3 regions of the Cryobacterium sp. MDB1-18-1 genome follow, and region 1 is predicted to be linked to each of the others. Evidence: predicted binding sites of a transcription regulator. Region 1 holds the regulator's gene; each other region holds the start of a gene.
What was found. Region 1 encodes LexA, which represses DNA repair genes until DNA is damaged. Its sites were predicted from a motif close to TCGAACANNTGTTCGA; they were not measured.
Positions count from the first base shown of each region.

Region 2: E3O50_RS06900 (HNH endonuclease signature motif containing protein) is a predicted target of LexA. The motif match lies at 1,557-1,572, and genes of this name have one in related genera.
Region 3: E3O50_RS19395 (Rv2578c family radical SAM protein) is a predicted target of LexA. The motif match lies at 1,358-1,373, and genes of this name have one in related genera.

Region 1 is NZ_SOFR01000009.1:34,180-37,455, reverse strand. It holds gene metE (5-methyltetrahydropteroyltriglutamate--homocysteine S-methyltransferase) at 1-1,568, shown strand, start outside; gene lexA (transcriptional repressor LexA) at 1,681-2,385, opposite strand; gene E3O50_RS01520 (LysM peptidoglycan-binding domain-containing protein) at 2,723-3,097, shown strand; gene E3O50_RS01515 (histidinol-phosphate transaminase) at 3,206-3,276, shown strand, end outside.
Region 2 is NZ_SOFR01000026.1:104,717-107,992, reverse strand. It holds gene E3O50_RS06900 (HNH endonuclease signature motif containing protein) at 1-1,537, opposite strand, end outside; gene E3O50_RS06895 (zinc-binding dehydrogenase) at 1,713-2,696, opposite strand; gene fabG (3-oxoacyl-ACP reductase FabG) at 2,717-3,276, opposite strand, start outside.
Region 3 is NZ_SOFR01000044.1:263,847-267,122, reverse strand. It holds gene E3O50_RS10910 (malate:quinone oxidoreductase) at 1-1,266, shown strand, start outside; gene E3O50_RS19395 (Rv2578c family radical SAM protein) at 1,382-2,965, shown strand; gene E3O50_RS10895 (ATP-binding protein) at 3,119-3,276, shown strand, end outside.

The DNA.
Region 1 (3,276 bases):
CTGCCCCCTACGGCAGCCTCGACGACGCCCTGCCCGTGCTCGCCGGCGCACCGATCGAGGCCATCGGCCTTGATCTCGTCCGCGGCACGCTCCCCGAGACCGCCCCAGGGCTGGACGGGAAGACCCTCGTCGCCGGTGTCATCGACGGGCACAACATCTGGCGCGGTGACCTGGCGGATGCCTTCGCTCAGGTCACCGGGGCCGGCGCACTGTCGCCGCGGATCGCCGTCTCGACCTCGACGAGCCTCCAGCACGTCCCGCACACCGTCGCGGACGAGACCGCGCTCGGCGCCGAACTCGTGAGCTGGCTCGCATTCGCCGACGAGAAAGTCGGCCAGGTTGTGACCCTCGCCCGCGGCCTGGCCGACGGACGGGAGGCCATCAGCGCCGAACTGGACGCTGCGACCGGCGCACTCGCCGCCCGCAGCGCCGCCCCCGGCGTCCGCGACGGTGCCGTGAGGGCCCGTGCCGCGGAGCTCACCGACGCCTCGTACAGCCGAGGGGTTTACGCCGACAGGCTCGCCGCCCAGGAGGCCGCACTCGCGCTGCCCTTCCTGCCGACGACGACCATCGGCTCCTTCCCGCAGACCGGGGAGATCCGCCGTGCCCGCGCCCGTTTCCTCACCGGAGTGCTCAGCGACGCCGAATACCGCGACCTGATGCGCGCGGAGATCGCCAGGGTCGTCGCCCTGCAGGAGGAGATCGGCCTCGACGTGCTCGTGCACGGCGAACCCGAGCGCAACGACATGGTGCAGTACTTCGCCGAGAACCTCGACGGCTTCGCGGTCACCGAGAACGGCTGGGTCCAGTCCTACGGCAGCCGCTGCACCCGCCCGTCCATCCTGTGGGGCGATGTCTCCCGCCCGAAGCCGATCACCGTCGACTGGTCGACCTACACGCAGGGGCTGACGGCGAAGCCGGTCAAGGGCATGCTGACCGGCCCGGTCACCATCCTCGCCTGGTCCTTCGTGCGCGACGACCAGCCCCTCGGCGAGACGGCGCGCCAGGTCGCCCTCGCCCTCCGCGACGAGATCGCCGACCTCGAGGCCGCCGGAATCGGCATCATCCAGGTCGACGAGCCGGCCCTGCGCGAACTGCTTCCGCTCAAGAAGGCCGGCCACGCAGACTACCTCGACTGGTCCGTCGGCTCGTTCCGGCTCGCGACCGCCGGGGTGCGGGACGCCACCCAGATCCACACCCACCTCTGCTACTCCGAGTTCGGTGTCGTGCTCGAGGCGATCCGCGCTCTCGACGCCGACGTGACGAGCATCGAGGCGGCCCGCTCCCGGATGGAGGTCGTGACGGACATTCAGGCCAATGGCTTCGACCACGGCATCGGCCCGGGCGTCTACGACATCCACTCACCGCGGGTGCCGGGCGTTGCCGAGCTGACGGAGCTGCTCGACCGTGCCGTCGCCGCCATCCCGGCCGGTCAGGTCTGGGTGAACCCGGATTGCGGGCTCAAGACCCGCGGCTACGCGGAGACGGTCGAGTCTCTCGGAAACATGATCGAGGCGACCCGCATCGTGCGCGCCCGCCTCGCCGCAGGCGTGCCCGCCCTCGCCTGATCCTCCTCGCGGCGAACACCCGCCGCGCGCGACGCGCCGTTTGCGCCGCTTCGCGCCAGGCTTGCCTGGCGCGAAGCGGCGCAGTTGGCGCGCACGGGGGATCTACAGGGAGCTACAGGGAACGCAGGACGGCGACGATCTTGCCGAGGATCTCGGCGTGGTCACCGAGGATCGGCTCGAAGTTGGTGTTCCTCGGCAGCAGCCAGGTGTGGCCGTCACGCTGCCGGAAGACCTTCACCGTCGCCTCGCCATCGAGCATCGCGGCGACGATCTCGCCGTTCTCCGCGGTCTTCTGCTGGCGGACGACGACCCAGTCGCCGTCCATGATCGCGGCGTCGATCATCGATTCGCCGACGACCTTGAGCATGAACAGCTCGCCCTTGCCGACGAGCTGGCGCGGGAGCGGGAAGATCTCGTCGACCTGCTGGTCGGCCATGATCGGAACACCGGCCGCGATCCGCCCGACGAGCGGCACCATTGCCGCGTCGCCCACCGGGGTACCCTGCTGGAAGTTCTCGGCGGCGCCGGCCGCGGTGTCCTCCGGCGACTGCGGCAGCTCGATCAGGACCTCGAGCGCCCGGGGCCGGTTCGGGTCCCTGCGCAGGTAGCCGCTCAGCTGGAGCTGGTTGAGCTGGTGGGTGACGCTCGACAGCGACGACAGGCCCACGGCGTCACCGATCTCCCGCATGCTCGGCGGATAGCCGCGCTGGCCGACAGAGCGCTGGATCACGTCCATGATCGCGCGCTGCTTGTCGCTGAGGCTCTTCCTCCGACGTGTTCCGCCTCGTTCGGGGGAACTGCCGGCGAACGGGGTCACGCTGTCCGGGGTCTCGCTGTCCGGGGTCACGCTGTCCTGGGTCACGATGTCGCTCCTGTCGGTGGCGGTGGGCGGTGGCGGGCGGTCGCCCCGGTGGATGCCGTGAGGCGACCGTATCCGAATGTCAGTGGTCGCTGGTTGAGTTCACACCAGTCAATCGAAACTGTAACCAGCCTGGGGCGAAGTGCAGACATTCATTCGAGTGTGTCGTGTACTTCACCCCAATAATAACCGGAGAAAGTCTTGATTGTTCGAACAATCGAATATATATTCGGAACATAGCTTCGTATCCGGCTCTCCCGGCCGAGAGTCGGATACGAATACACAGGAGGCAGACATGAGCACAACAATCGAGCTGGTCCCGGGGGCGCACACCCGGCTGCGCATCACCCGGCGCGGTCGTGCCGTGCTGACCGCGATCGCCGGCGTCCCCCTCGTCGTCGGCGCGCTTGCCCTCGCCCTCAACGGCGGCCTCGCCGCCGCAGACGGCAGCACCTTGAGCGGCAGCGGCATGAGCGCCGACGCGGGTGGAAGTGCGACGACCTTCGACTACGTCACGATCCAGTCGGGCCAGTCGTTGTGGCAGCTTGCCGAGCGCATCGCCCCTTCTGCCGATCCGCGCGAGGTCATCGCCGAGATCGTCAACCTGAACCAGCTGCCCTCCGAGAGCGTGCAGCCGGGCCAGCGCTTGGCTCTCCCTGCCGAATACTGAGCAAGCCGGATACTGAGCAAGCCGGATACTGAACCACCGGAGTACTGAGCAAGCCAAATACTGAACCACGGGCAATATGACCCGCCGGTGCTGAGGCCCATCGGTAACATGGGGGGAGTGACCAGTCTCAACGACCTGCCCCTCCGCGACAATCTTCGCGGGCTCACTCCCTATGGGGC
Region 2 (3,276 bases), on a different contig from region 1:
TCTCCCACCCGGAGGTGTCGATGCTGTGGTGATGGAACCAGCAGAGTAAGACCCCGTTGTCGACGGTCGTCGGGCCGTCCTGGGCCCAGGGCTTCACGTGGTGTACTTCGGCCCAGTGCGCCGGCGCTTTGCACCCGGGGATGATGCAGCCGCCGTCCCGGGCGGTAATCGCCCGGCGCTGGGCCCGGTTGAAGTACCGTCGTTCCGGACCGAGCTTGAGCACTTCGTTGTTCGCCCCGAACAACACGCCCTGGAAGCCGCCGTCGCAGATGCGCTGATGCACCGTCTTCAAAGACACGGGGGCTTCGACGCCGTCGATCCACCCCACCCCGACCCCCGAGGCGAGGTCCGCAGCGTTCACGTGCACCATCACCGTCGGCGCCGACCCGCCCATCGACGGGGTGTCCTCGTCCCGGGCGGCGTGTTCGAACAACGCCCGGAGGATGTCGGCGCGTTTCTCCCCGCCCGTGCGGGTATCCGCCCGGCGCTCCCGGAGCTCTGCCTCGATCACGTCCAGATCCGGGCCCGTGTCGGCGTCGGTGCCCGCTGATTCGGCGCCGGGAATCATCTGCCCCGAATCCATCAGCGCCTGCTCCTCGGCGGTGGGGAACGCCGGGCGGGCGTGGAAGCTCAGGAAGGCGTCGAAGAGGGTGTTCATCACCCCGAACAGTTCCGGTGTCACTCCACCCTTCACCGGGTACAACCCGTTCTTGAGTTGTCCGAAGCCGATGTTGGACTTCGCCTCGAACAGGTCCTCGGTTGGGAGGACCCCGTCGGGGTCTAGGGCCGCCTGCCATTGCGCGACCATGCCCCGGATCAGGTCCGTCGTCACCGGCACACCGGCCCCGGCCAGGTCCTCGGTCTCCGGGGTGATCAGCCCCGCCGCCGTGGCGACCAGGGCCCGCTCCGCCGTCAACAGGTCATCCGGCGCCACCCGGTGACTGATCACCTGTAGCCCGGCCACGATCAACTCCGCCGTCTCCACCCCGATCTGCCCCGCCGCCAGGGCGGCTCCGACGGTCGGGAACAAGGGCGGCAACCAGCTGCTCCCGCCGCACGGCCGCGGCAACACCGCGTCGCCGAGCTTCGTGCGCCGCTTCACCTCCCGGGCCGACACCCGCGTCACCCGGGTGAGGACATCCCACGGGCCCGTGCAGCCCATCCGCCAGGCCAGGCCCTCCCGGCCCAAAACCCGAGCCCGCCGGTCCACATCCGTCGCCGTGCTCACCCTGGCCGCGTCCACTGTCCGCCCGATCGCCTCCACGGTGCTCAGCGCCGTGACCGCTTCTGTGTCGCTGAGCAGCCCGACCGGGATCGCGGCCAGGGCCTCGGCGAGAACCGCCTGGGCCTCGGCGAGACGGGCGACAGCATCCGCATGCACCGACGGCACCGACCCGGCCAGACCCTCCGCGCCCTCGAAACCCTCGACAACCGCAACCGGATGGGCCGACTTGACGCCTGCGATGGGCTGATCTCCCGCGACCCCGGAACCGGGTGCCTGCGGGGTGTGTGACTGGGGATCCCAAGCTCCTGCCATACCCCGATTCTACCCCGAATCGAACACGAATGCGAGACTTACTCACATAATTTTAGGCTTCTCATCTTGAGTTTCACACCTGGAAACGAGGGTACCGACCCCTGACGGACGCTGTGCATGTGACCGGCGCCGTTCGCCAGCGGTGTGACGATCCGTCCGACCTCAGTCGGGGAGTTCAGCGCGGAAGGACGACGAGTTTTCCGCCGGCGGTACCGGCCTCCATGTCGCGGTGGGCCTGCACGATCTCATCGAGCCTGTAGACACGGCCGAGCGGGACGCGCGCGTGACCGGCTGCGACGGCGTCGAGGAAGGCCTGCAACTCCGCTGATGTCAGGTCTGCGGCCTCTCCGGAATACGCGGTGAGGCGCACTCCGTTGGGAAGCCAGTCCATCGGGTAGAACTCGTCGATCGTCCAGGTGTCGGAGAGCATCCCGGTGAAGCAGACGGTGCCTCCGGCTCGCACCGCTCGGAGGGTGTCGCGCAGGACGTTGACGCCGACGAGCTCGACGGCTCCGTCGACACCGTCAGGCACGATCTCCCGCACCCGGCGCGCGACCTCGCCATCGTCGATGATGACGTGGTCGGCGCCTGCAGCCTCGAGCAGGCCGACGCTCGAGGGATTCCGCGTGGTCGAAAGCACCCGCATCCCGCGCAGCGCGCCGAGGGTGGCCAGCGCGAGGCCGACAGAGGACGTTCCGCCGCGGATGAGCAGGCTCTGGCCGTCGGCGGCCTGCAGCCCGACACGCAGCGACCCCGCCGCGGTCTGCAGCATCTCGGGCACGGCACCGAGCACGTCCCAGCCGAGTCCGCTGGTGAAGGGCACGACGATCGCGGCCGGCACCGACACGTATTCGGCGTAACCGCCGTCGAAGGAGCGGCCCATGCCGCCCATCATCGCGGCCACCTGGGCGCCGACGGGATACTCCCCACCCGGGGCATCCGCTATCGTTCCGACCGCTTCGATCCCAGGAATGCGCGGAAACGAGCCGGTCGACGCGACACCGGAACGGAAGTGGAGTTCGGACCGGTTGAGCCCGAAGGCCTCAACCCGGATCAGCACCCATCCGGGTCGCGGCGTCGGCATCGGCACGTCACGGACGCGCAGAACACCGGGGTCACCAGGCCCGTCGACGACAACCGCCCGCATTGTCGCCGTCATTGTCGGTCTCATGGCGGAGGTCAGTGACCCATTCCGAGTCCGCCGTCGACCGGGATCACGGCGCCGGAGATGTAACCGGCGTCGTCGCCCGCGAGCCACGTGACGACCTTGGCGACCTCGGCGGGGGAAGCGAAGCGTCCTGCCGGGATGTTCTTCTTGTATTCGGCCTGGACGGCCTCGGAAAGCTCCGCGGTCATCTCGGTCTCGATGAAGCCGGGTGCGACGACGTTCGCAGTGATGCCGCGGGCGCCGAGCTCGCGGGTGACCGAGCGGGCGAGCCCGACGAGCCCGCTCTTGGAGGCGGAGTAGTTGACCTGCCCGGCGGAACCGTAGAGGCCGACCACGCTCGAGATGAGCACGATCCGGCCGAACCTGGCCTTGAGCATGCCCTTGGATGCGCGCTTGACGACGCGGAAGGCACCGCTCAGGTTCGTGTCGATGACGGAGGTGAAGTCGTCTTCCGTCATCCGCATCAGAAGGGTGTCTTTGGTGATGCCGGCGTTGGCCACGACCACTTCAACCGGTCCGAGGGACGCTTCGATCTCGGTGAACGCGGCGTCGATCGATGCGGCGTCGGTGA
Region 3 (3,276 bases), on a different contig from region 1:
GGAAGCGTCACCGCCGACAAGGCCGTGAGCATCAATGAGCAGTTCCAGATCAGCCGCCAGCTCTGGTCGTCCCTGGTCATCGACGGCGTTCTGCCCGAACCGACGAAGTTCATCAACTCGACGCCGCACATGACGTTCGTGCACGGCAAGTCCAACGTCGAATACCTGCGCAAACGGTTCGCGGCGCTCAAGGACCAGCCGCTCTTCCACGGGATGGAATACAGCGAAGACCCGGCCGTCATCGGCACCTGGACCCCGCTGCTCACGAAGAACCGCCCGAAGAATCAGCGCATCGCCGCGACCCGGATCGCCTCGGGCACCGATGTCGACTTCGGCGCACTCACCCGCTACCTCTTCGACGACCTCGCAGCCAAGGGTGTCGGCGTCCACGTCAACCAGCAGGTCACCGGCCTGAAGAAGCTGGCGGACGGCACCTGGCGGCTGAACCTCCGGCGCCTCGTCGGCGGGCACCCCAGCACGGTGAAGGCCCGCTTCGTGTTCGTGGGTGCCGGCGGCGGCGCGCTCGCCCTGCTGCAGCAAAGCGGCATCCCCGAGGCACGCGGCTTCGGCGGGTTCCCGATCAGCGGCCAGTTCCTGCGCACGACCAATCCCGCGGTCGTTGCCCAGCACCAGGCCAAGGTTTACGGCAAGGCCGCCGTCGGCGCCCCGCCGATGTCGGTCCCGCACCTCGACACCCGCCACGTCGAGGGGGAGGCCTCGCTGCTGTTCGGGCCCTTCGCGGGGTTCACCCCCAAGTTCCTCAAGTCGAGCACCTGGTTCGACCTCCCCTTCTCTGTCCGTGGGCACAACATCGGCCCGATGCTCGCCGTCGCCCGGCACAACGTCGGCCTGATGAAGTACCTCTTCGGCGAGGTCTTCGCGTCCCGCACCGTCAAGCTCAAGGCCCTGCAGGAGTTCATGCCGACGGCGAAGATGGCCGACTGGGAGCTCATCACCGCGGGCCAGCGTGTCCAGGTGATGAAGAAGGACCCGAAGGAGGGCGGAGTGCTGCAATTCGGAACCGAGGTCATCACCTCGGCCGACGGCAGCATCGCCGGCCTGCTCGGGGCATCCCCCGGGGCATCGACCGCGGCTCCGATCATGGTCGACTTGCTCAAGCGCTGCTTCCCCGAGCAGTACCCGGCCTGGGAACCGCGACTCCGCGAACTGATCCCGAGCCTCGGCACGACCCTGTCGGACGACCCCGCCCGCGCCGCAGCCTCCCTCGCCGCGACCGCCGCGACCCTGCACCTCACCAACCCCTGACCGATCCCCAACCCCTGACCGATCCGACGGAGTCGGGCACGATCTCCGTCGAATCGGTGAGGGCGGATGCCGCGTCACCCTTGCGCAAGTATCGAACGTGTGTTCGAATGTATGCATGCGGTGGAGCGGGCAGGAACTCACGACGGAACAAGCGGGCGCGCTTCCCGGCCTTGCCCGGCTGAACAACCTGGTGCGGAGCGTGCGCACCCCCGAGTTCGCGGGGATCACCTTCCACGAGATCCTGGCCAAGTCCGCGCTCAACCGGGTGCCCGGCCAGAGCGCCATGCCGTTCGGCTGGACGATCAACCCCTACCGAGGCTGCTCCCATGCGTGCACATACTGCCTGAGCCCGGAAACGCTCATCCTGATGGCCGACGGACGGCAGAAGCCACTCTGGGAGGTCAGGGTTGGCGATGCGATCATGGGCACGGAGACCGTCGGCGCCTACCGGCGGTATGTGCAGACCAAAGTGCTCGCTTCCTGGGACACCCGGAAGCGCGGCTACCGCGTCACCCTCGCTGACGGCACCGAGCTCGTGGCCAGCGGAGATCACCGCTTCCTCACCGAGCGAGGGTGGAGGTTCGTCACCCGCGCCATGCGCGGGGACGGTCAACGTCCCTACCTGACCGAGAACAACAAACTCATGGGTTTCGGGCTCGTAGGGCCCGCCATTGACCGGAAGCTGTCCATCGCCGGTGCAGCCGTGAAGTCCGCGGCTTTACTTCAGGTCGTGTCCGTCGAGGACCTGGGGACCACGATGGACATGATCGACATCACGACCGGGACCGGCGACTTCATTGCGAACGGAGTCATCAGCCACAACTGTTTTGCCCGCAACACGCACACGTACCTCGACCTCGACGCCGGCAAGGACTTCGACAACGAGATCATCGTGAAGGTCAACGTCGCGGAGGTTCTCCGCAAGGAGCTCGCCAGGCCCGCCTGGGAGCGCAACGCCGTCGCGCTCGGCACCAACACCGATCCCTACCAGCGTGCAGAGGGTCGCTACCGGCTGATGCCGGGCGTCATCGCGGCGCTCGCCGACTCCGGCACCCCGCTCTCGATCCTGACCAAAGGCACCCTGATCCGGCGCGACCTCGATCTGCTCGTGGAGGCGAGCACGCTCGTGCCCGTCGACCTCGCCCTCTCGATCGCGATCTACGACGACGAGCTGCAGTCAGCGGTCGAGCCGGGCACGCCATCCACGGCGGCGCGCCTCGCCACGGTGACCGCCATCCGGGAGCGCGGCCTGCGCTGCTCCGTGTTCATGATGCCGATCCTGCCGTTCCTCACCGACACCCGGGCGCACCTCGACGACGCCCTCCGCCAGGCGAAGGCTGCCGGGGCCTCCGACGTGATGTACTCCGCGCTGCACCTGCGGCCGGGGGTGCGCGACTGGTTCATGCAGTGGCTCGCGAGGGACCACCCCGACCTCGTGCCCCGCTACCACGAGCTCTACGGTCGTAACGCCTACGCACCCAAGGGCTACCGGCAATGGCTCGCGCTCCGGATCAAGCCGCTGATCCGGGCGCACGGGCTCGAGCACGGGATCGAGGATCCCGTCACCGGCGGCGTCCGCTCCCGCGCGCTCGCCCGCCCCGCGCCCGCCGTCCCTGCGTTCCCTGGCCGGCCCGTGCCCGGCCCGGGGTTGCTCATTGCGGGCGAGCTCCCGCCTGAGCTGCAGCCGACCCTGTTCTGAACTGCGGCTCCGCACAGCGGATGCCTCGCTGCGCCCCCGCCCCGGCTGAGGTGTCGCAGATCGACGTTCAACGCCCACGCGAACCTCGATTCGCGACCCTTCACGCCAGAAGGACTCCACCGGATGCGATAATCGACGGAGAACGGAGCGGCAATGACCCTAGGCCTCCCCGACCATCTGGTCGGTACCTCGGTCGGGCGTGCCCTGGCCCAGGCCACGCACTGGTTCGGCCTCACCTGCCTGGTCGGTGCCCTCGTCTCGATCGCCGTTCTCGGCATCAGCCACCCGAGCGCGCAGATCGGCGTGAGCCT